Regions from separate parts of the Comamonas aquatilis genome, predicted to be linked through region 1. Evidence: predicted binding sites of a transcription regulator. Region 1 holds the regulator's gene; the other holds the start of a gene.
The links. The regulator LexA, encoded in region 1, represses DNA repair genes until DNA is damaged. The targets are predictions, from matches to a motif close to ACTGTATNNNNATACAGT.
Positions count from the first base shown of each region.

Region 2: the regulator LexA is predicted to act here: its motif matches at 6,911-6,928, upstream of ACNAZA_RS13265 (VRR-NUC domain-containing protein).

Region 1 covers NZ_CBCSIW010000027.1:36,423-48,282, reverse strand. Annotated here, with positions in the region: gene ACNAZA_RS20700 (D-2-hydroxyacid dehydrogenase family protein) at 1-735, opposite strand, end outside; gene ACNAZA_RS20695 (hypothetical protein) at 1,107-1,319, opposite strand; gene ACNAZA_RS20690 (hypothetical protein) at 1,637-2,251, shown strand; gene ACNAZA_RS20685 (hypothetical protein) at 2,324-2,773, opposite strand; gene lexA (transcriptional repressor LexA) at 2,938-3,612, opposite strand; gene ACNAZA_RS20675 (asparaginase) at 3,726-4,763, shown strand; gene adk (adenylate kinase) at 4,869-5,525, opposite strand; gene kdsB (3-deoxy-manno-octulosonate cytidylyltransferase) at 5,898-6,680, opposite strand; gene ACNAZA_RS20660 (Trm112 family protein) at 6,684-6,872, opposite strand; gene lpxK (tetraacyldisaccharide 4'-kinase) at 6,935-7,999, opposite strand; gene ACNAZA_RS20650 (ExbD/TolR family protein) at 8,104-8,535, opposite strand; gene ACNAZA_RS20645 (MotA/TolQ/ExbB proton channel family protein) at 8,543-9,175, opposite strand; gene xseA (exodeoxyribonuclease VII large subunit) at 9,688-11,016, shown strand; gene ACNAZA_RS20635 (superoxide dismutase) at 11,369-11,860, shown strand, end outside.
Region 2 covers NZ_CBCSIW010000010.1:33,993-45,852, reverse strand. Annotated here, with positions in the region: gene dkgB (2,5-didehydrogluconate reductase DkgB) at 1-162, shown strand, start outside; gene ACNAZA_RS13280 (GNAT family N-acetyltransferase) at 245-769, opposite strand; gene ACNAZA_RS13275 (ABC-F family ATP-binding cassette domain-containing protein) at 1,067-2,689, shown strand; gene ACNAZA_RS13270 (ATP-dependent DNA helicase) at 2,696-5,137, opposite strand; gene ACNAZA_RS13265 (VRR-NUC domain-containing protein) at 5,134-6,879, opposite strand; gene ACNAZA_RS13260 (type 1 glutamine amidotransferase) at 7,100-7,900, shown strand; gene ACNAZA_RS13255 (patatin-like phospholipase family protein) at 7,940-8,968, opposite strand; gene ligA (NAD-dependent DNA ligase LigA) at 9,012-11,150, opposite strand; gene ACNAZA_RS13245 (cell division protein FtsZ) at 11,207-11,860, opposite strand, start outside.

The DNA of each region.
Region 1 (11,860 bases):
TGAGGTGTTGACGAACAGGGCGGTGGGCTTCATGCGGGCCAGGTCCTGAGCCGTGACCACGCCGCGCGTGGCTTCATGCAGGCGCAGATGCAGGGACAGCACATCGCTTTGTTCAAAAAATGCCTCCTTGGATGCTGCGGCCGTCAGGCCGTCATCCACCGCTCTTTGGCGGGAGGCTTCACTGCCCCAGACGCAGACCTGCATGCCAAACACCTTGCCGTAACTGGCCAACAACTGGCCTATGCGGCCATAGCCCCAGATGCCCAAGGTGCGGCCACGCAGCACATTGCCCAGGCCGAAGTTAGTAGGCATGGAGCCGGTCTTGAGTCCCGATTGCTGCCAGGCTCCGTGCTTGAGATTGGCGATGTATTGCGGCAGGCGGCGCATAGAAGCCATGATCAAGGCCCAGGTCAGCTCGGCGGGGGCGACCGGAGAGCCTATGCCTTCGGCAATGGCCACGCCATGATCGGTACAGGCTTTGACGTCGATATGGGCTCCGGCCTTGCCCGTCTGGGCAATGAGCTTGAGACGAGGCAGCTTTTCCAGCAACTGCCGGGTGATGGGCGTGCGTTCGCGGATCAGAACGATGATGTCCGCATCGCGCAGCCTGATGGCCAACTGGCCCACGCCCTTGACCGTGTTGGTGTAGACCTTGGCATTGAAAGGCTCCAGCAACTGGGCGCATTCGAGCTTGCGCACAGCATCTTGATAATCGTCCAGAATAACTATGTTCACTACCGGAATCCTTTGGTAAGTGGCTGAATTGATTGGATAAATCCAATGTATTCAATGCGCTAAAGCTTTGGCTACCCCAATCTGCGCCAAAACCAACGCCGCCAGGCGGCTCAGGCCCGCCTTACTCACTCCATAGCTTAGCGTAGCTTTTGGCATCACTTTTCAAAGTATGTCACCTGAAGAGGATCTGCTCAGTATTTTGATGCCATGCTGCAAGAAGATTGATAGCAGAGACTCTATTGCCCTTCAGGCTGCTTCAGGGGTAAGGTCTGGGCGCTGTGAGCGGATCTCCAAAGATGGGATGACTGGGAATCCCAGTCAAAAAGAAAAGCGGAAGCTCCTATCCGTCGCTGGCCGGTGTGCTTATGGCATCAATCGCTGTTGCTGATGGTTTTTGAATATTTTTCAAGATGCTCGAGCAGGCGCTCATACAACTCGTCCGTGGCCATGGAGTTCAGGACCTCGGTCTTGGCCTCTTCGGCACGCAACTCAAAACGCAAACGCAAAGTTTTGAGATATTCGGGGTTCAGGGTTTCTATCACTGCGAACAGCAGCGCTTCCTGGGCCACGAGCTGACTTTTCATTTTTCTCAGCTCGGATCCTTGACTGCCTAAGAAATCCATCTCGCTTCCCCCATTTGATTTTTATCAATTTTAGGAGCAAAAGCCGGCCATCGTGACCAAGGCGAAGTGCCGCTGCAAGTCATGTTGAGAGCCGCAAAAGCGCAGGCTGGCTGGAGCCTCCTGCAGGCGGAGATCAGATAGCGCGCCAAAGTGCTCTAACTCCATTGCAGTCTGTCGACTTCAAGCCGGTTTGAGCAGACTCAGCAGCGATATCGAGGCAAAATTGCAACTTCCAACAGATGCTGCATGCGCTCTGGAACCAGCACAAGGGGCTTTGTATGACACGAATTCTTCCGATCTTGTGGATCGCCGTCAGCCTGATGAGCGGCGGAGCATATGCCCAGGAACGTGTCGCGCTGCGCAGCAGTGCCAGCTCCTCGGTCAGCGGGCAGATCAAGGGGGACGATAGCGCCCAATATGCGCTGGCTGCCGGGCCGGACCAGCAAGTGACGGTCAAACTGGTCACCAACAACCCCAGCAATTACTTCAATGTCGAGAAAAAAGGCCGTTCAGAGGCGGTTTGCCAAGGCGCATTGACGGGCAATGTCTGCATGTTTCGACCGGAGACGGGGGCAGACTATGTCATCCATGTGTTTCTGATGCGCAATGCAGCGCGGCGCGGTGAACAGGCGCAATACACGCTTTCCATGGAGCAAAGTTCTTCAAGCACCGGTCAGCCGGCACCGGCCGCCGATATGCAGGCTGCATCGGCAGCCATGGCTGCGTGCAAAAGCGCTCTGGCCTTGAAGAGTGGGGCCAATTCCTTGTTCGTGCTGCCGCTATCGCATGTGCCTGCGGCTGGAGGCTATGAAGTCTTTCTCATGCTTCAAGGTGTGCAGTGGCTGTGTGCAACGGATTCCAGGGGGCATGTGAACCGCCTTGAGCAACGCTGAGCGTATTTGGGATAGCTCAGCAGCGGGGCTGTATTACGGCGTCAGGGGGCGGTGATCGTTGTCCGCAACGGCTCAGGCGTGCCAGACCTGTTCTGCGCCTGCCATGCGCTCAAGCTCCGCGCAAACATCGGCCATGCGGCCGGAAATCAGCAGGCACTCGGGCTGCTTTTGTGGTTCGCGCTGCACGATTTTCAACAGGCGCGGCTGGATGCTGTCAGCCGCTTGCAGTGGCAAGGCCAGTTGCTGTAGCGCGGCCACTGGTTTGTCATATCGGCCTGGGCTATTGTGGCGACGGGTACGGCTGCTGCGCAGGGTGATCACGTTGGGGCAGGCGCCAGTGTCTTGAAGCCGCTGTGCTTGCTCTTGTGCCTGTGCGCTGTCGGAGCTGGGTCCGCCGACGTGGTCTGGCCCGCTGTCATTGCTGGCCGCCCATGCGGCTGAGGGCTGTCCTGCGGCAGCGGCGACGGGAAAGACTTTCCAGGCAAAACGTGTCAAAGACAGCAGTGGTGCGGTGAATCCCATTTGGCAACTCCTTATCAAAAGCCGTGAGGCATGAGCAGGGCAGGATTGCAAACTTTAGGCAAAGCTTCGCCCAGGGCGAAGCTGCAAGGCTTCGCGCCTACCACCTGGACTGGAGAAAACAGGGGCTGTGCGCAGCGGTGAGGCCGGGCGCGCAGCGGCAGCAGTTACATGAACATGCTGTTGCGGATCAGGCCTACGGCCAGGCCTTCGATGGCGAACGACTCTTCGGGCGCTACATGAATTACCTTGTAATCGGGATTTTCGGGCAGTAGCTCAATGCCCTGGGGCGTGCGCTTGAAGCGCTTGACCGTCACGTCGTCGCCCAGGCGGGCCACCACGATCTGGCCGTTGCGCGCCTCGGTGGTGGCTTGCACGGCCAGCAGATCGCCGTCCATGATGCCGGCATCGCGCATGGACATGCCGCGCACCTTGAGCAGGTAATCGGGCTTGGCGGCAAACAGGCTGGGTTCGACCGCATAGCTCTGGTCTATATGTTCCTGGGCCAGAATGGGCGAGCCGGCAGCCACGCGCCCCACCAGCGGCAGCACCAGCTGTGCCATGGAGGACAGCGGCAGGGAAAAGCTGGCGCCGCGCGCGGCATTGATGTTGCGCACGGTGTCTGCGCGCAGGCGGATGCCGCGCGAGGTACCGCTGACCAGATCAATCACGCCCTTGCGGGCCAGGGCCTGCAGATGCTCTTCGGCGGCATTGGCGGACTTGAAGCCAAAAGTGCTGGCGATCTCGGCGCGGGTAGGGGGAGCGCCGGTGCGGGAAATAGTCGATTGGATGAGGTCCAGAATCTGCTGCTGGCGAGGAGTGAGCTTGGGGTGGTCTAGCATGCTGGCATCCAGTCTTGGTTCGATAGGCTCAGGCTTGAAGGCCTGGGTCTGGAATTCTGATCTGTTGGTTTATACAGTACCTGTATTTTTAACCAGTTTTTTGTGGAGAGCAAGTGGCAAATCCTAAGATTGTGATTTTGGGCACCGGGGGAACGATTGCGGGCCAGGCGGAATCGAGCACGCAGGCCGTGGGCTACAAGGCCGGGCAGATCAGCGTGGAGAGTCTGTTGGCCGCGGTGCCGGATTTGCCACAGTTGGCTGCGGCTCCGCTGGCCGCCGTGCAGCTGGCTCAGATCGACAGCAAGGATATGGACTGGCCGGTGTGGCGCAGCTTGCTGCAGGCCGTGGCCGAGGCGCTGGCCGATGCCGATACGCAGGCCCTGGTGATCACGCACGGCACGGACACGCTGGAGGAAACCGCCTGGTTGTTGCACACCGTGCTGCAGCCCATCAAGCCGGTGGTGCTGACCTGTGCCATGCGCCCGGCGACTTCGCTGCAGGCCGATGGTCCGCAAAATCTGCGCGATGCCGTGGTGGTGGCTGCCAGCGCCGTGGCTGGGGTGTGGGTGGTTGCGGCTGGCGAAGTGCATGGCGCGCAGCAGGTGCTCAAGGTTCATCCTTATCGCCTCAATGCGCTGCGCTCCTATGAGAGCGGACCTTGTGCCGTGGTGCAAGAGTGTGCCGTGCGCTGGCTGGCCCAGCCCGTGGCCGTCAGGCAGGCACAGGCTTTGAGCAGCACGGCGTTGCAGGACTTGCTGGGCCGCAGCGAGCTGCCCTGGGTGGAATTGCTGACCTCTGGGGCTTTGCAAAGCGGACGCAGCGTGGATGCGCTGGTGGCCGCCGGCGTGCGCGGTCTGGTAGTGGCGGGCACGGGCAATGCCACGATTCATGCCCATATGCTGCAGGCACTGGCACGCGCGCAGCAGGCTGGCGTGGTGGTATGGAGCAGCACCCGCTGCCTGGAAGGCTTGCCCGTGGGTTTTACCGAGCAACCCTCGCAACCCTCTGTGCTTAAGGCGATGGCGGGGCTTTCCGGCTGGCTGCGCGCTGGTGCAACGGCGGGCGAGCCGGATGTGATCCTGTTGACGCCCGGCAAGGCCCGCGTGGCGTTGATGCTGGCGCTGGCATTGCAGTCGAGTGAAGACTCCTGAACTGATAGCTGCTGGCGTATGCAGAGTAAGCGCTAGAAAGCAAAAAGCACCTCGATGAGGTGCTTTTTTGAGCGCGTGTCTTAATGACGGCTTGCAGAGGCTGGCTTATTCGGCAAGAGCCGCAAAAGCGCGTGCAGTGATTTCTTCCACGGTACCTGTACCGCTGATGGCGCGGTACTTGGGAGCTGCAGCGGCGTCGGCCTTGGCCCAGTTGCTGTAGTAGTCCACCAGAGGGCGGGTCTGGCTGCTGTACACATCCAGGCGCTTCTTGACGGTTTCTTCCTTGTCGTCTTCACGCTGCACCAGGTCTTCGCCAGTGACATCGTCCTTGCCTGCCACCTTGGGTGGGTTGAACTTGACGTGGTAGGTACGGCCCGAGGCGGGGTGGCTGCGGCGGCCGCTCATGCGTTCAATGATGGCCTCGAAAGGCACGTCGATTTCCAGCACGTAATCGAGCTTCACGCCAGCAGCCTTCATGGCGTCGGCCTGGGGGATGGTGCGGGGGAAGCCGTCGAACAGAAAGCCCTGGGCGCAATCGGGCTGGGTGATGCGTTCCTTGACCAGGTTGATGATCAGGTCGTCGCTGACCAGCTGGCCGGCGTCCATCACGGCCTTGGCTTGCAGGCCCAGAGGCGTGCCGGCCTTGACGGCAGCGCGCAGCATGTCACCGGTGGAGATTTGGGGGATACCATACTTTTGGCAGATGAAGGCGGCCTGAGTGCCTTTGCCGGCGCCGGGTGCACCCAACAAAATCAGTTTCATGGAGATCCTTGAGGAGAGTAGAAATTCTTGGCTTGCCAGAGGTGGTGGGTGGTCACCAGTTTTGCCCTCCGGCTATATTTTTTCGCGGGCAAGGATAGCACGCACAAGACCAACACAGGCTTACACAAGTGGCTAGCGACTGTCACAAGTGGGGCCTGGGAAGGCTTTGCTGCTACCTTTGAGCGATGGCTGTAGTTGTAGCTGTGGAATCTGGCGCCCGCATGCGCTATTCGGACTAAGTGGAAATTATAGCGGGAAGCGCTTGATTTATATGGGTTTTATATTGAATTCAATATGGGGCCCATATGCATGGAACGCAGGATGCTTTTGTTTTGATAGCAAACCAAGGGAATTCCCTTGGTGTGTCCGGCTTCAGGCAAACAGAGCGCGCACGCGCTCCAGATCTTCGGGCGTATCCACGCCGGCGCCTGGCGCATGGGGCGTGATATGCACGGCAATGCGATGGCCGTGCCACAGGGCGCGCAGCTGTTCCAGCTGCTCCATGGCCTCGGTGGGGGCGGGCGAGAGGCGGGGGAACTCGCGCAGAAAACCGGCCTTGTAGCTGTAGATGCCTATATGGCGCAGCGGCGTAAAGCCCGCATGACCGGCCTTGGCCGCAGCACCGCTTTCGGCGTTCCACCAGGCTGCATCGGCATGATCGCGCGAGAAAGGGATGGGCGCGCGGCTGAAATAGTTGGCCAGGCCCTTGGCATCGCAGACCACTTTCACCACATTCGGGTTGCGGTAGTCCGCCAGGCTGTCTATGGGGTGGGCGGCCGTGCCCATGCTGGCTTCGGGGCGTGCCAGCAGCAGCTGGGCCACGGCGTCGATCAGGGTGGGGTCTATCAGCGGCTCGTCGCCTTGCACATTGACCACCACATCGTCACCCGAGAGATTTAGCTGTTCACAGGCTTCGGCCAGGCGGTCGCTGCCGCTGGGGTGGTCGTTGCGGGTCAGGATGGCTTGCACGCCGTGCTGCTGGCAAGCCGTCACGATGCTGGCATCGTCTGCCGCCACCACGCAGCGGGTTGCGCCAGCCAGCGCCGCGCGCTGGGCCACGCGCACCACCATGGGCAGGCCGCCAATATCGGCCAGGGGTTTGCCCGGCAGGCGGGTGGAGGAGAGGCGGGCAGGAATCAGTACCGTGTAGCTCATGGCTTAGCGGTCTTCTTCGAGTTCTTCGTCCGACAGCGTACGGGCCTCGTTTTCCAGCAGCACGGGAATGCCGTCACGCACGGGGTAGGCCAGGCGGGCGCTGTGGCTGATCAGTTCCTGGCGCTCGCGGTCAAAGCGCAGCGGGCCCTTGGTGACGGGGCAGACCAGCAGTTCAAGAAGTTTGGCGTCCATGGGAATCCTGCAAAAGTGTGATGAGTTGAGGCGGCCAGCCGGGGCTGGCGGCCTGTATTGAGTCAATGATAGTCAGCACCGGCCATGGGCTGCGGGTCGTTGTCGCAAATCCTGGGGCGATTCGCCAGAGCCGGCTGTGCATCCAGCAAGTCCCAGAAGGCCTGCGGCAGCTGCAACTGCAGGGGCACGGCCCAGGCCTCGGGGTGGGAATTCCAGAGTTTGATCGCATCTTTTTCGGTGCAAATCAAGGGCTGGCCATTATCCAGTCTGCGCGAAAAGCTCTCAAAATCATAGTGATCTGGCAAGGCTTGGGTGGCGGCAGGGGCAATGCCCTGCTGTGCCAGCATGGCAAAAAACGATTCGGGTCTGGCCACGGCGGCCACGGCTTCCACGCGCTGGCCGGCAAAACAGCTCAGCGCGATCTTCTCGCCTTTGCCGTTGACGGCGGTATCGGCCAGTTGGCGTTGCAGCGCAAATGCTGGGGCGCTGCCCGGCGGGCTGGGCGGCTGGCCGGCATAGAGGCTGGCGGTCACGGGGCGGGGCCATTTTTCGCGCAACGGGCCTGCGGGTAGCAAAAATCCATTGCCCACGCCTTCATCGTTGAAAACGCACAGCTCCACATCGCGGGCCAGCGCCAGATGCTGCAGGCCGTCGTCGCTGACGATGACATCGACCTGCGGATAGGCAGCGCGCAGAGCCCGGGCCGCTTCAATGCGCTGGGCGGCGACAAACACGGGAACGCCGGTGGAGCGGGCCAGCAGGGCGGGCTCGTCACCGACTTCGCTGGCGCAGCTGTCGGCGCGGGCTTCGCGGCAATCGCGGGATTTGCGGCCATAGCCGCGCGAGATGATGCCGGGCTGCCAGCCGCGGGCCAGCAAGTGGGCCACCACGGCCTGGGTCACCGGGGTTTTGCCCGCGCCACCGGCAATCACATTGCCGACCACGATGACGGGCAAGCCCGCGCTTTGCTGGTTTTGCAGCATGCGCTGCGCGTTCCAGTCTTGCAGCGCGCCATAAAGCTTGGACAGCGGCCACAGCAACCAGGCGCCCACACCCCGCCGGCGCCACAGGGCGCGCAGACCGCTGGAGGGCAGGGATGGAGAGGAGGTGCTTGGGGCTGTAGGCATGAAGACGGGGATGGAAAAGCCTGGCCGATCATACGGCGTGGCAGGCAGTTGCTGCGCAAATGAAAAAGCCGCCAGTCAAGGCGGCTTGCGTGACAGGCGCGCTCTTACTTGGCCATGCCTGCGGCAGCCGATGTCTGCGTGGCAAAAGTGATTTGCGACAGCCCGGCGCGGCGGGCCGCCTCCATCACGCTGACCACGGATTGGTGGGGGGCCATGGCGTCGGCGCTGATGATGACGATGCTGTCTAGCCCGGCCACGGCGGCCGTGGTCAGGGCCTGGGTCAGCACGGTCACGCTGCGGTCTTGCACAGCGGCTTTGTTGATGGCGTAGCGGCCGTCGGCAGCCACGGAGACGATGATCTCCTTGGGCCGGTTGCGCTGCTGTTCGGCATTGGCCACGGGCAGCGTCAGCTGCAGCTCGGTGAACTTGCTGTAGGTGGTGGACAGCATCAAAAAGATCAGCACCACCAGCAGCACGTCGATGAAGGGGATCAGATTGATCTCTGGCTCATCGCGATGGCGGGGACGGAAATTCATGTGCCGCTCACTTGGCTAGCTTCAGGCGCGACAGATGGCGCACAAAATGTTCGGAAGCCAGCTCCATGCTCAGCAGATAGCCGTCTACGCGAGCGCGGAAATAACGCCAAAAGACCAGGGTGGGGATGGCCACAATCAGGCCAAACGCCGTGTTGTACAGCGCAATCGAGATGCCGTGAGCCAGCTGCCCCGGGTTGCCGCCACCCGTGGGGGTGCCCGACTGCGAGCCAAAAATTTCAATCATGCCAATGACCGTGCCCAGCAATCCCAAAAGAGGAGCGGCCGAGGCAATGGTGGCCAGTGCGCTAAGGTATTTTTCGAGCTTGTGGGCGGCCGCGCGGCCCGCGCCTTCCATGGCGGCGCGCAATTCATCTTCGCTGCTGTCCGGGTGGATCTGCATGGTGCGCAGACCGGTGGCCAGCACTTCGCCCAGTGCCGAGCTTTGTGACAGCTGCTGCGTCAACTCCGGCGTGGGCAGGTTACGCGAGGAAACGGTGATGGCCTCGTTGAGCAGATTGGGTGGTATGACCTTGCCCGTCTTCAGCGAAGCAAAGCGTTCAAAAATCAGCGCCAGAGCCAATATCGAGCAGGCAATCAAAGGCCAGATAGGCCATCCTGCGGCTTGTATGATCGACAGCAACGTTGCTTCTCCCTAGTCGTTCGCAATTGCAGTCGGCGATTATGGCTCAGGGCTGTTGCAGTTGGATTCGTATTTGCGCGTGTTGATGCGATTGTCTTGAAGAGCTGCGGTCGGGTTTGCGCCAGGACAAGCCGGCTCAGATTCAGCGGCTGACAACGGGTCTGCGCCAGATTCGACGGGTGTTTCCCTCTGATTTTGTGTCGTGATTTTGACCCATCTACGATCCACGACTAACCCGTTATTCGCGTATATAGCACAAAATTCTGTGGATAACTTTGTGCGCTAAGCCGGAGTTATCACTTCATGCTGCGCTGCAATAGAGCGCGGTTACGATTGTGTCCATGCCGTGAATATTGAGAAAGTTGTTTTAAATCAAATGCTTGCAAGTTGTTGTTTGAATGATTTCGAAGCGTGTTAGTGCAATGTCGCCCCCGAGGCTGGACGCCGACATCTGTGGACAAAAATCAGCCACCCCGAAGCCACCTCTTTGTTTGTAAGCCCGCATGAATACGATGTTTGACTCCTCCAATCCAGCCAGCGCGCCGCGTGTGTGGGAAGTTGGTGCCCTGTGCCACGCCATTGGTGATGCTTTGCAGGCCAGATTCAACCCTGTGGCCGTGCGTGGCGAGATTTCGGGCTTTTCGCGCGCAGCCAGTGGGCATTGCTATTTCAACCTCAAGGATGCCGGTGGGCAGATTCGCTGTGCCATGTTTCGCCGCAATGCCGAACAGATGGGGTTCTACCCCCGCGATGGGGAGTTGGTGGAGGTGCGCGGGCGTCTGGGGGTGTATGAGCAACGCGGCGATCTGCAACTGGTGGTGGAGCAGTTGCAGCGTGCCGGCCAGGGTGCCTGGTTCGAACAGTTTCTGCGGCTCAAGGCAAAGCTGGAGGCTGAAGGCCTGTTTGATACGGCCCGCAAGCGACCGCTGAGCACCATGCCCCGTGGCATTGGCGTGGTCACCTCGCTGGGGGCTGCGGCCTTGCATGACGTGGTCACGGCTTTGCGCCGCCGTGTGCCGCATATTCCGGTGGTGATTGTTCCGGCCCTGGTGCAGGGCGCTCAAGCGCCCCAGTCGCTGGTCGATGCGCTACAAAAAATGTACCTGCTGGCGCAGTCTGGGCAAGGACAAGAGGCCGATTTGGCTCAGAAATCGCCGCTCATAGACTGCATTTTGCTGGTGCGCGGCGGCGGCTCCATGGAGGATCTCTGGGCCTTCAACGACGAGCAACTGGCCCGCACCGTGGTGCAAAGCCCCGTGCCTCTGATCAGCGGCGTGGGGCACGAGACCGATTTCACCATTGCCGATTTCTGTGCCGATCTGCGCGCCCCCACGCCCACGGCCGCTGCCGAGCTGGTGGCCCAGCCGCGCGAGCTCTGGTTGGGTGCCCTGGATTTGCTGCAGGACCGGCTGGAGAGCGCCGTGCAGCGCGTGCTGGATAGAAGTGCCCAGCGCCTGGATCTGGCCGCTCAGCGCCTGGGCCGCCCCAGCGAGCAGCTGTCGCGCAACCATTTGCAACTGGCCCGTCAGGCCCAGCGCCTGCGCCATGCCATGCTCTTCAAATTGCAGCGTATGACGCAGAACCAGCAAGCGCTGCAAGCCCAATTGCCTCAAAGCTTGCAGCGCCGTCTGGAGCAGCAAAAACAAGGCCTGGAGCGCATGGATTTGCGCCTGCAACTGCTGGACCCGCGCCTGGTGCTGCAGCGCGGCTATGCCTTGCTGACCGATACCAAGGGCAAGCCCGTGACCCAGATCAAGCAGGCCCCGCCGGGTGCGGCGCTGAAAGCCCAGCTTGCCGACGGGGCGGTGGATGTGGTCGTCACCCAGCCGCGCCTGCTTTGAGGCAATTCAGATGCGGGCGATCAAATCTCTTTATCAGGCTCTGATGATTTGAAGAGGCTTGCTGCTCTGCCATCCCATGGTGGTGGGCTTTATTCGGTGAGCGCTTGCTTGCAAAACGGCTAGGCCCCGGGCGCTGCATAGTCTCGATGAACGGCGGCACTGCCCGCAGTTGTTTCTACAATGGCTTTGCCGCGCGTCTTGAGCATCCCTGCAATGCCGCATTGAAGGGGATGGCAAGCACTCTCTTGTGCAATACTTGAACGCTGTAGTACAGCATGTGCTCTGGCTTGCCGGTGGCATAGGCGCTGTATGTCTGCTGCTCAACCACAATTTCAACCACGAGGAAACCAAAATGGAACGCACTCTGCCCCCACTGCCTTACGCCATTGATGCTCTGGCTCCTGCCTACAGCCAGGAAACTCTGGAGTTCCACCATGGCAAGCACCACAACGCGTATGTGGTCAAGCTCAACGAACTGCAAGCCGGCACCGAGTTTGAAAACATGGAGCTGGAAGACGTGATCAAGAAGTCTTCGGGCGGTATCTACAACCAGGCAGCCCAGATCTGGAACCACACCTTCTTCTGGAACTGCATGGCCCCCAACGGCGGTGCGGAACCCACAGGCGCCCTGGCCGATGCCATCAACAAGAAGTGGGGCTCCTACGCCGACTTCAAGAAGGCTTTCGTGGCCTCCGCCGTGGGCAACTTCGGTTCCGGCTGGACTTGGCTGGTCAAGAAGGCCGATGGCTCGGTGGACATCGTCAACATGGGCGCCGCCGGCACCCCTCTGACCACGGGCGACAAGGCCTTGCTGACTGTGGACGTCTGGGAACACGCTTACTAC
Region 2 (11,860 bases), on a different contig from region 1:
GGGTATGCAGTGATTCCCTCATCGACCCGACGCGAGAATCTAGCCAGCAATCTGAAGGCGCGCGAGCTCCAACTCGATGCCGACGATATGGCGCGCATCGCCCAGCTGGAGCGCAACGGCCGCGAGGTCAACCCCGAGGGACTGGCACCGGTCTGGGATTGATGGCTGAGCGTTGAACACCGGAAAAAACAGCTCGCAGCGCTTTTATCCATTGCGCTGCAAACTATTGATTCAATAGCAAAATCTAACCATCCACGGGATGCAGCGGCGTCTGTAGCGTCAGCTGATAAAAAGCCAGATCCAGCCAGCGGCCGAATTTGAAGCCCACCTGCGGCATCTGGCCCACATGCGCAAAACCCAGGCGTTTGTGCAAGCCGATACTGCCCTCGTTGGCGGCATCGATGGCGCCCACGATGGCGTGCACATCGCCACGGCGGCGGGCCTCGGCAATCAGCAAATCCATCAGCTGCCTGCCCAGGCCCCGCCCGCGGTGCTCGGGGTGCACATAGACCGAATGCTCCACCGTGTACTTGTAGGCCGGATAGGCGCGAAAACTGCCGTAGCTGCAAAAGCCCAGCAGCTGGCCCTCGGCATCCTCTATGCCTATTACCGGCCACTGGCCGGCGCGCTTGGCTTCGAACCAAGTCACCATGTTTTGCGCCGTGCGCGGCTGGTAGTCATAAAGCGCGGTGGAATGAACGATGGCGTCGTTCAAAATATCCAAAATCGCGCCCGCGTGGCGCTCATGTGTGCATTGCACAATCTTCAGTTCATTCACAGATCTCTCCGGCTGCAGGGCCTGCGCCGCATCATGCCACTGCCAGCCGCCGCTTTTGGGCAAGTTGCACGTGGTGCAGCGTGGTGCTCGCACCACCGTCAGCTTGACCGCTGGCCTGCTCTGCCTACAATCGCCCACTTTGCACCATTCACGAGGTCTTACACCCATGCGCTATTGATGCCGCCGTCTTGCTGACGGCCACCTCCCCACTCCCTGTTTCACCGCGTGCACGACTTGCAGCGGCCTCCATGGCACAGGGGATGTCTGGCATTCATCGCTTGGGTTTTTATGACCGAACCTCGTTTGACGCTGCATGGCGTCTCTTATGTGCTGCCTACGGGCAAAACGCTTTTCTCTGATTTATCCGCCAGCTTTGCCGCGCAACGCACCGGCCTGGTCGGTCGCAATGGCATGGGCAAAAGCCTGCTGGCGCGCATTCTGGCCGGCGAGACCGCGCCCAGCAGCGGCAGCGTGGCCCGTTCGGGCCGCGTGCATTATCTGGCGCAAGATCTGCTCCAAACCAACGCTGATCAGACCGTGGTCACGCTGGCCGGCCTGCAGCCCGCATTTGACGCATTAGCCCGCATAGAGCAAGGCAGCTGCGCCGACCACGATTACGAGTTGCTGGCCGAGCGCTGGGACATACGCCCGCAATTGCAGGCCGCGCTGCACGCCGCCCAGTTGCCCGGCCTGGATGCAGATGCCAACGTCCAGCAACTGAGCTGCGGCCAAGCCATGCGCGTGGCCCTGGTGGGCGCACAGCTATCGGGTGCGGATTTTCTGATTCTGGATGAGCCCAGCAACCACCTGGATGCCGCCCACCGCAGCGCCCTGGCCACGCAGCTGCGCCATTGGCGTGGCGGCCTGTTGCTGATCAGCCATGACCGCAGCTTGCTGAACGCCATGGATTGCATAGCAGAACTGGCATCAAACGCCCTTACCTTCTATGGTGGCAGCTATGATTTTTACTTGAACAGCAAACGGCAGCAGGAACAAGCCGCGCTACAGACGCTGGCCCAGGCCAAGCTGGAGCGCGACCGCCAACAGCGCAGCTTGCATGAGCAACACCAGCGCCAACAACGCCAACAGGCAGCGGCGAACCGGGCCGGCAAGAACGCAAATCAGGCCAAGCTGCTGCTGGGCACGCAAAAAGCACGCAGCCAGGCCACGGCCGGGCGGCTGGCCCAGCAACAGACCCAGGCCAGAGAGGCTGCGCAGCAGCGCGTGCGCGAGGCAGCCCAGGCCATTGACTGGCAGGCCGCCAGCATTTACCTGCATGTGCCACCGCTGCAGGAGTTGCTGCCGCCAGAGCGTGTGGTGGCCGAGCTCGCTGCGGTGCAACTGCCCTGGAGTTGCCAACTACCAGCGGTTTCGCTGCGCTTGCAGGCAGGCCAGCGCATCGCCATCACCGGGCCCAATGGCTGCGGCAAATCCACGCTGCTGCGGGTACTGGCAGGCGAGATAGAGCCGCTGCAGGGCAGGCGCCAGATGACTACCTCTTTTGCCTGGCTGGACCAGCGGCTGAGCAGCCTGGACGATGAGCTCTCGGTGATCGCCCAGTTGCAACAGGCAGCACCCCGCACGCCGCAGGGATTGCAGCGCATGCGCCTGGCCCAGCTGGGGCTGGATGCCAGCCATATGGATCAGCCATGCCGTTTGCTCAGCGGAGGCGAGCGCCTCAAAGCCGCTCTGGCCTGCGTGCTCTACCGCGATGCAGCGCCGCAGATGCTGTTGCTTGACGAGCCGGACAATCACCTGGATCTGTCCTCGCAACAGGCGCTGCAAGCCATGCTCTGCCAATACCCGGGCACGCTGGTGCTGGTGTCGCACGACGAAGCCTTGCTGCAGGCTCTGCAGCTGACGCACCGCCTGGCGATCAGCGAAGCCGAATGGAAGCTGCTGGCGGTGTAAACCGCTTCAGCGAAAGCTGCCATGCTCCAGCCGCCACCATTTGGGCAGCAGCGCCTGGACATCCGCTCTCTGGAATCTGTCGTCCATCAGCACCACCACGCCGCGGTCGCTTTCGGTGCGAATCACGCGGCCGGCGGCCTGCACCACCTTGCGCAGACCGGGGTAGAGGTAGGTGTAGTCATAGCCCTGGGCCTGCCTATGCGCCTGTTTATGTGCCGCATCACGGCCCCAATAGTCATCAAGCGCCTGCTTCATGGCCTCGTTCACCGGGTTGACCTGGGGCAGACCCAGCGTGGCGACAAAAGCGCCTATCAAGCGGCTGCCGGGCAGGTCCACACCTTCTGAAAACACCCCGCCCAGCACCGCAAAGCCTATGCCCCGCCCGCCTTGTACAAAGCGCGCCAGAAACTGGGTGCGGCTGGCATCGTCCATGGCCGGGGTCTGGCTCCACATGGGCAGGCCGGGGTGAAGCCTGGTCAACTCCTGCGCCACCTGCTGCAGATAGTCGAAACTGCTGCAAAAGCACAGATAGTTGCCCGGCTGCAGCGCAAACTGGCGCGCCACGATATCGGCAATCGGTTGCAAAGAGGCCTGGCGGTCGTGCCAGCGGGTAGAGATATGGCCGGCCACCTGCACGCTGAGCTGCTCGGCCTTGAACGGCGCATCCACCTCCAGCCAGGCCGTATGCGCGGGCAAGCCCAGCATGTCGCGGTAAAACTGCGGCGGACTCAGCGTGCCCGAAAACAGCACGCTGGTATGCGCGGCCGCATGGCGCTGCAGCAGATGGGGAGCGGGCAGCACATTGCGAATGCACAGCGTGGAAAACGGCGCCCGGGCGGCGGAGCCTGAGCGACCGGAACGGCCCGGCAGCGCCGTGGCCAGGTTGATGTCAAACAGCGCATGCGGCCCGAAAGCCTCGGCCAGCGACTGAAACTGCAGCAGCTCCCAATACAGGGCCAGCACCGGATCGGCAGGCGGCAGGGGCTGATCGGCCTGCACTTCGGCAATGGCGCTGATCGCACGCTGCACGGCGTTCAAAAGACTGCTTGGCGGCTCGGCATAGCTTTGGTAGTTGTGGTGCTGCACCTTGTTCAAGGCGTTCCAGGCCCGGTTGAGGCCGTCCAGCGCTTTTTTCACCCGGCCCCCAGCCTGCTTGCGCGCCGCATGCAGCACAAACTGCGAAAGCTCGGCCGTGTACATGCGCCGCGCACGGTCCAGCAGGTTATGGGCTTCGTCCACCAGCACGGCCGCCTTCCAGCCCTGGGCCTGGGTCAGCGCATACAGCATGGCGCAGCTGTCGTAGTAATAGTTGTAGTCGCCCACCACCACATCAGCCCAGCGCGTCAATTCCTGCATCAGGTAATAGGGGCAGATGCCATGGGCCAGCGCCACCGAGCGCACGGCCGGAGCGTCCTGCACAACCAGGCTTACCGCCTGTTCGCGTGCCGCAGGCAGGCGGTCGTAAAAGCCCTGGGCCAGCGGGCAGGAGTCGCCATGGCAGGCCTTGTCCGGGTGCTCGCAGGCCTTGTCTCTGGCTTGCAGGTCCAGCACCCGCAAAACACCGGGCGCTGTGGACTGCTGCAGCTGTGCCAGCGCATCCAGCGCCAGCGCGTGGCCGGTGGTCTTGGCAGTCAGAAAAAACAGCTTGTCCAGCCCCTGGCCCGGCATGGCCTTGAGCAGCGGGAAAATCGTGCCCAGGGTTTTGCCAATGCCTGTAGAGGCCTGAGCCATCAGGCTGCGCCCGCCGGCTTTGGTATCACCTGGCTTATCTTCTGGTTCATCGCCTGATCTGTCGCCTTGGCTATTCGCTGGCGCTGGCGATGCTGCCGTGCGATACACGGCCACAGCCAACTGCCGCTGCCCGGCGCGAAACTGCGCATGCGGAAAGTCCAGCGCCTGCAAGGCGGTGTTGCGCAGCGCCCGATGCGCCGCTTCGCCGCGCGCCCAAGCCAGGTAGCGCTGGCACTGGCTGTCGAAAAACAGCTGCAACTCATCGGCGGCGTAGAGGCTGCTGAGCACGGTTTCCTCGCCGCTGCCCACATGGAAATACACCAGCGCCACATTGATCTGCGCCAGCTGCCGCGCCTGGCACAGCAGATGCGCATAGACCTTGGCCTGGGCCCAGTGCAAAGCGCGGTGGTTGGGGCGTATGCCGTCCAGCGTGCCGCGATAGGTTTTGATTTCTTCCAGCCGGCAGGCTGCTGCATCAAAGCCATCGGCCCGCCCCTGAACCCGCAGGCCCAGGTACTGCCCGCCGAGGCTGATTTCAGACTCGTAGCCCGCGGCGCGGCGGCGGCGCACCGTGGCATGGCCTTCCATACCTTCCAGCGAAGTGGGCGAAGGCGTGAAGCGCAGGTCCAGATCGCCGCTGCGGGCCGTGAATTCGCACAGAGCGCGAACGCCGACCACGGCTGGCGCGCTGCTGTGATCGGTGGCTTCAGCGCTCAAGCGCCCTCCGCAGGCAGTCCATCACTCCACTGCACATGGCAGACGCTGACCGGCAGCCCATGGTCCGTGCAATACACCAGCCAGCGAATCTGGTTGTCCTGCAGTTTGTCGCCCGGCGCCTTGACTTCCACCAGTTCGTAACGCGGCCGTTCCTGCTCCCGCGCTGGCCAAAAGCGCACCAGATCGGGAAAGCCGGTGCGGTTGCCCTTCACATCCTGCAGCAGCCGGGCAAAAAACAGCTGCAGATGGGCGGCCGGAATGCAGTCCAGCGCCAGAGCCAGCAACTCCTCGCTCAGCGTGCCCCAAAAGACAAACGGCGACTGCAGGCCCTGCTTTTCGGCAAAGCGCTGGGCAATCACGCGGCGGTAGCTGCCGTCTGCCAGCGCCTGCAAACAGGCATCGAACAGCTCCTGGCGGCGCGGCACAAAATCGGGGGCACTCAGATCGGCCGGGCCGCTTTGAAAAGGGTGAAAAAACGCGCCCGGCAGCGGCGCAAAGATGGCGGGCCAGCACAGCAGGCCAAACAGCGAGTTGATCAGCGCGTTCTCCACATAGAACACCGGCGCCTGCTCAGACTGCCAGTGATCGCGCAGCGCGTACTCCACGGCCATCGGCTCGGCCGGCAAAGCCAGCGTCACATCAGAGCGCAGCCCAGCCACGGCAGGGGCCAGTGCGGCCGCACGCCGGCGTTTCTCCTGGGCTGCGCCCGCCCCTGTGCTGCGACGCAGGCGCGGCAGCATGCGGGCAATGCGCTGAGCTTCTTCCTCACTTTCAGGAGCAGATTGTGCAAGCTCGGCAAGGGCTAGCGCTTGATTGAACTGTTCAAGCCGCTCCAGCATCCGAATCTGGCGGTGGCGCGCACCCGGGTAGTTGCAGCGCGCATAAAGGCTCTGGGCCAGGGTCCAGTTCTGTGCCCGCTCGCAGGCCTGGCCCAGCTGCAGCAAAATCTTGGCGCGGCGCTTTTCCAGCCAGGGGTTGGCGCTCTGGTATTGAGCCAGCGACTCACCGAGCGCCGCCACGTCCGCGCCTTCGTCCAGCGCCTGGCGGCAGGCCGAAAGCGCCAGATAGACATCCACATCGCAACGCTGCTGAAATGCCCGCGAGCCGGCATCGAACGCCACGCTCTCATAGCGAAACACGCCCAGATCGGCCAGCACAAACTCCGACCAGTCCTGGTAGAGATTGCCAAAGAACATCAGCCTGAAGCGCTCGCACAGCTCGCCCACCATCAGGCGCCAGACCGGCTCGGCGGCCTGCGGGTGCCACTGGGCATAAGCTCTGTCGCCCTGGTGAGCGCTTTGCACCAGCGCCAGCATTTCGCTTTTGCGCAGGCTGGGACTGATGGTGAAGCTGATAGCAGGACTGGTGTCGGGGCTGGTATCGAGGCTACAGGGAAAATCTCTCAGAATCTGCAGCAGCTCGGGCTTGGTGTGCAAGCCGAACAGTTCGGCCGCCGTCATGTGCTGAGCATCGTCAATCCAGCCTTCCTGGCGCAAAGGCTGGGCCGCATCGGCCAGCGCGGGGATTTCCTCATACACCAGCTTGCCGGCCCTGAACCAGGGCCCGCGGCGCATGATCATGCGCACCAGCAGCGCCTGCGAGGCCTGGGGCAGCTGGGCAAAGCGCGTCATGAACTGCAGCTCTTGGGCGTTGAGCAGATCGCCATAGCGCTGGCCCAACCAGTCCAGCGCACGCTGAAAGTTGTGCAGATAGTAAAAGCGATGGGGGGGCGGCGTGCTCACGCGATCACCTGAGAGGAGTGAAATCGGTTTAACTGTGAATTTATACAGTTGATCATAGCAAAGCCGCCAAACCCCATTTAAAAGCCAGCCTCAAGCCGCCCTCATCCCATGCGCTTGATGCAATCTTGATAGCAGGCTGCGCAATCCATACAAGGGCTTGATGGCGTGATTCCTATATTCAAGGCCTCACCACCACGGGCGGCTGTGCCCCGCCTCTTGTATGAAACCTGTCGCCATCCTCCAGCATGAAGCTTCGCAAGGCCCTGGCATCTTGCTCGATCATCTGCGCCAGCAAGACCTGGCCTATGTGCTGATAGACCCCTGCGCCGAGGGCTCAGCACCGGCCCATGCACGAGACTACAACGGCATCATCGTGCTGGGCAGCAACCACTGCGCCAACGAGCAACTGCGCTGGATTGAAGATGAACGCTGCCTGCTGCAAAACGCGCTGGCCTGCGATGTGCCGGTGCTGGGCCACTGCTTTGGCGCGCAGATGCTGGCCCGCGCCATGGGTGCCCGCGTCTGGCGCAACCCCTGCCCCAATATAGGCTGGAGTTCGATATGGACCACGCGCGAAGCCCAGCAACAGATGCACCTGCCCAGCCAGGCCACCATCTTCAACTGGCATTACGACACTTTTGAAATCCCCAAAGGCGCCAGCCGCACCATGGTGGGCACGCATTGCCTGAACAAGGGCTTCCGCCATGGACGCCATTGGGCGTTTCAAGGCCACCTGGAGGTGACGGAGCAAAGCATCAAGCAGTGGTGCCGCACCGGCCATGAGGAATTGCTGCTGGCGCACGGCCCCGGGGTGCAGAGCGAGGCGCAGATTCTGTCCCAGCTGCCTGTCCATCTGGGCCAGTTGCATGCCATGGCGCTGCGCAGCTACAGCGCCTGGACGGCTCAGCTGCGACCAGGCCATTCACCGCATTTATTGGAACAAAAAACCGACCCAGCCCTTGATTATCAATCGCCTCTAGCTAGACAAACCATAGCAATATTGGCGCAAGCCACGCGCTAGAGCAGCGGTCAGCCACGCATCAAAGCCGGCACAGCGACTCTAGACGCCCCAGTCCTTCAAGCTCGGCAGCACCGCCTTGGCGGCAGCATAGCCTTCATCGATGGCTTCCCGGGCCCGATGAAAGTCCAGCAGGCCGATATGCGCCACCTTGGGCGCGATCAGCACTTCGGAGGGATCGCCCGCCATGCGGCTGCGCGTGATGCGCATCTGCATGATGTTGACGCTGGACATGACCACGTTGAGCAGCGAGGGAATGTTCTGCTGCAGCTCTTCATCGCTTTTGTGAATGCCGCGCTTGAGCACCGAGGAGGAAAACGACTTCACGCTGGTCATGGAGCTTTTCCACTTGCCGCTCCAGCCCATGGGCGGCACATTGGCATGGAACATGCCCGCAGGCGGCTCCAGATCGGTGAAGGCCGGTTCCGGCTCGGCCGCTTGCTGGGCCTGCGGTTTGCCGGGCCTGGCCGCAGCTGCGCCCATGCCGACCGCATTTCTGTTACGGCGCATGAGGTCGGCATTCAAATCCACGGCAATCACCACATCGGCGCCCATGGCCCGCGCCAGCGAGACCGGCACGGGATTGACCAGACCGCCATCCACCAGCAAGCGCCCGTCGCGAATAACCGGCGTGAACAGGCCGGGCAGAGCAATCGAGGCGCGCACGGCATCTGCAATCGAGCCTTTGCGCAGCCAGACTTCGGCGCCGGTATGCAGATCGGTGGCCACGCAGCCAAAGGGGGCTGCCAGCTCCTCCATGGTTTCCTGCACAAAATGCTCGCGCCAGAACTCGATGATTCTCTCGCCCTTGAGCATGCCGCTGCCCAGGTTGAAGTCCATAAAGCCAAAGACCTTGCGCATGCCCAGGCCCAGCACCCACTCCTCGAAACGGTCCATCTCCCCGGCCGCATAGGCGGCGCCGACCAGAGAGCCTATGGAGGTGCCGCAGACGATATCGGGCTGGATACCGGCCTCGCGCAGGGCGCGCAGCACGCCAAAGTGGGCCCAACCGCGTGCCGAGCCACTGCCCAAAGCCACGCCCACCACGGGTTTACGTGCAATCACGGTGATACATCCCTCTTGTTCTGCGTCGCCGCAGCATTGTCTTTGTCCATCAGGCGGCCGGCGATGCCGGCGTCTGGCCCCTGAGCAACGCCAGCATACCGGCTTCGTCCAGCACGGCCACGCCCAGCTCCTGGGCCTTGACCAGCTTGCTGCCGGCCTCGGCCCCGGCCACCACATAGCTGGTTTTCTTGCTCACCGAGCCGGAGACCTTGGCCCCGGCCGCCTCCAGCATATCCTTGGCCTCGTCGCGCGAGAGCGTGGGCAGAGTGCCGGTCAGCACCACCGTCATGCCGGCCAGCACCTGGGCCGCCTTCTCGGGCGGTGCACCCTCTTCCCAGTGCACGCCGCAGGCCCGCAGCTGCTCCACCACCTCGCGGTTATGAGGCTGGGCAAAAAAAGTGTGAATGCTGTCGGCCACCACCGGCCCCACGTCGGGCACCTGCAGCAAGGCCTCGACATCGGCATCCATGATGGCGTCCAGCGTGCCGAAGTGGCGCGCCAGATCCTTGGCCGTGGCCTCGCCCACATTGCGTATGCCCAGGCCGAACAGAAAGCGCTGCAGCGTGGTGTGCTTGGATTTCTCCAGCGCCGCCAGCACGTTCTGGGCCGATTTCTCCGCCATGCGGTCCAGAGACGCCAGGGCCGTCAGCCCCAGGCGATACAGATCGGGCAGGACCTTGACCACCTGGGCGTCCACCAGCTGATCGACCAGCTTGTCGCCCAGGCCTTCGATGTCCATGGCGCGACGGGCCGCGAAGTGCAGGATTGCCTCCTTGCGCTGCGCGCCGCAGAACAGCCCGCCCGTGCAACGGTGGTTGGATTCGCCCTTCATGCGCACCACGGCGCTGCCGCAGATGGGGCAGTTTTTGGGCATGTGAAAGTTGGGCACATAGGCGGCACGCTCGCCGGGCACACGCCCTACGACCTCGGGAATCACATCGCCCGCCCTGCGAACGATGACGGTATCGCCTACGCGCACGCCTTTTTTGCGGATATCAAAGATATTGGACAAGGTGGCGTTGGTCACGATCACGCCGCCCACGGCCACGGGCGCCAGTCTGGCCACGGGCGTGAGCTTGCCGGTGCGCCCCACCTGCACATCGATGCTTTCCATCAGCGTGGGCATTTCCTGGGCCGGATATTTGTGGGCCACGGCCCAGCGCGGCTCGCGTGACTTGAAGCCCAGCTGGCGCTGCAGCGCCAGAGAATTGACCTTGTAGACCACGCCGTCGATCTCGTAGGGCAGAGCATCGCGCTCGGCACCCAGGCGCTGGTGAAACGCTACCAGTTCAGAAGCACCGCGCGCAACACACACCTGGGGTGCAACCGGAAAACCCCATGATTTCAGCGTTTGCAGCATGGCGTAATGCGTGCCGAAATCCGGCCCGCCTTGCGCAGGCGGCGTGATCTCGCCCAGACCATAGGCAAAAAACGACAGCGGCCGCTGGGCGGCAATGCCCGAATCGAGCTGGCGCACCGAACCGGCCGCCGCATTGCGCGGATTGGCAAAGGTCTTGGCTCCGGCCGCGCTCTGGCGCTCGTTGAGCTTTTGCAGATCGGCGCGGCCCATATAGACTTCGCCCCGCACTTCGACCACGGGCGGCACGCCCTGGTCTTTGGGCAGAGACAGCGGAATCTTGCGGATGGTGCGGATGTTGTGCGTCACATCCTCACCCACCTCGCCGTCGCCGCGCGTGGTGGCCTGCACCAGCACACCGTTCACATAGCGCAGATTCATGGCCAGACCGTCGAACTTGGGCTCGGCCACATATTCCACAGCGGGCGCGCTCTCATCGAGCCCCAGCTCCTTACGCACGCGGGCATCGAATGCCAGGGCGCCGCTGGCCTGGTTGTCGGTTTCCGTCTGGATGCTGAGCATGGGCACGGCATGGCGCACCGGCTGCAGGCCGTCAAGCACCGCGCCAATCACGCGCTGCGTGGGCGAATCGGGGGTGATCAGAGCCGGGTAAGCGCCTTCCAGCGCTTCCAGCTGCTGGTAGAGGCGGTCGTATTCGCCATCGGGCACGCTGGGCTCGTCGAGCACGTAATACTCGTGCGCCCACTGGTTGAGCTGGGCCCGCAGCTCGGCCACCTTGGTCAGCACTTTTTCGGGCGCTATGCTTTGCGTAGCATCTGGCGCATTCCTGGCGGGCGGTTCAGCGGAAAAAAGGTCTAGGTTCTCGGTCATGCGCTATCCGCCGGGGGAAATCAAAAAAAGGGGCCAGAAAATCTGGCCCTGGGCTGTCAGCTGAACAGGCGCCGCGCCAGCAGCGAACCTGCGGAAAGCTCGTGGCTGTCGAGCTTGTCATACAGCAGCTCCAGATCGTGCTGAATCGGGTCCAGCGCCGAGACCGGCAGCAGATAGCCGTTCTGGTCGCAGAGCACGCCGTCCATGGTCTGGCACATCTGCTCGGCCACCTGGCGCAAATGGGCAAAAGGCTGTTCGCCGCGCGGCACCTGGGCCACATCTAGGCTGATCAGGAATTCGCGCACCACGGACTGATCGAGATCGTCAGCCACCGCCGCCTGCGGATCGTAGTTGAGCACCAGCACCGGCGGCATGCCGACATTGGGCGAAGGCAAAACCATGCGCCCCGGCATGGAGCTGGGCACAAAGCCCTGGCGGCCGGCGTTTTGCTGCACATAGCCGGCGCTCCAGGAGGCCTGACGGGCGCGGATCATGAAGCTCAGCTGGGCATCGTGCTCGCTGGCGAACTGGTCGAGCTCGCGGGCACGCGAGACTTCGTTGAGCATATCGGGCAGATCGGGCAGCGCGCTCAAGGCGTCGGCAAAGCGCTGGGTCTTGGCCACGAACTCCGAGAACTCGATCTCGTTGAGTGCGCCCGTGCGGTTGGCCAGTTGCACTCCGGACTGGAAACCCAGATAGCGCTGACCGGC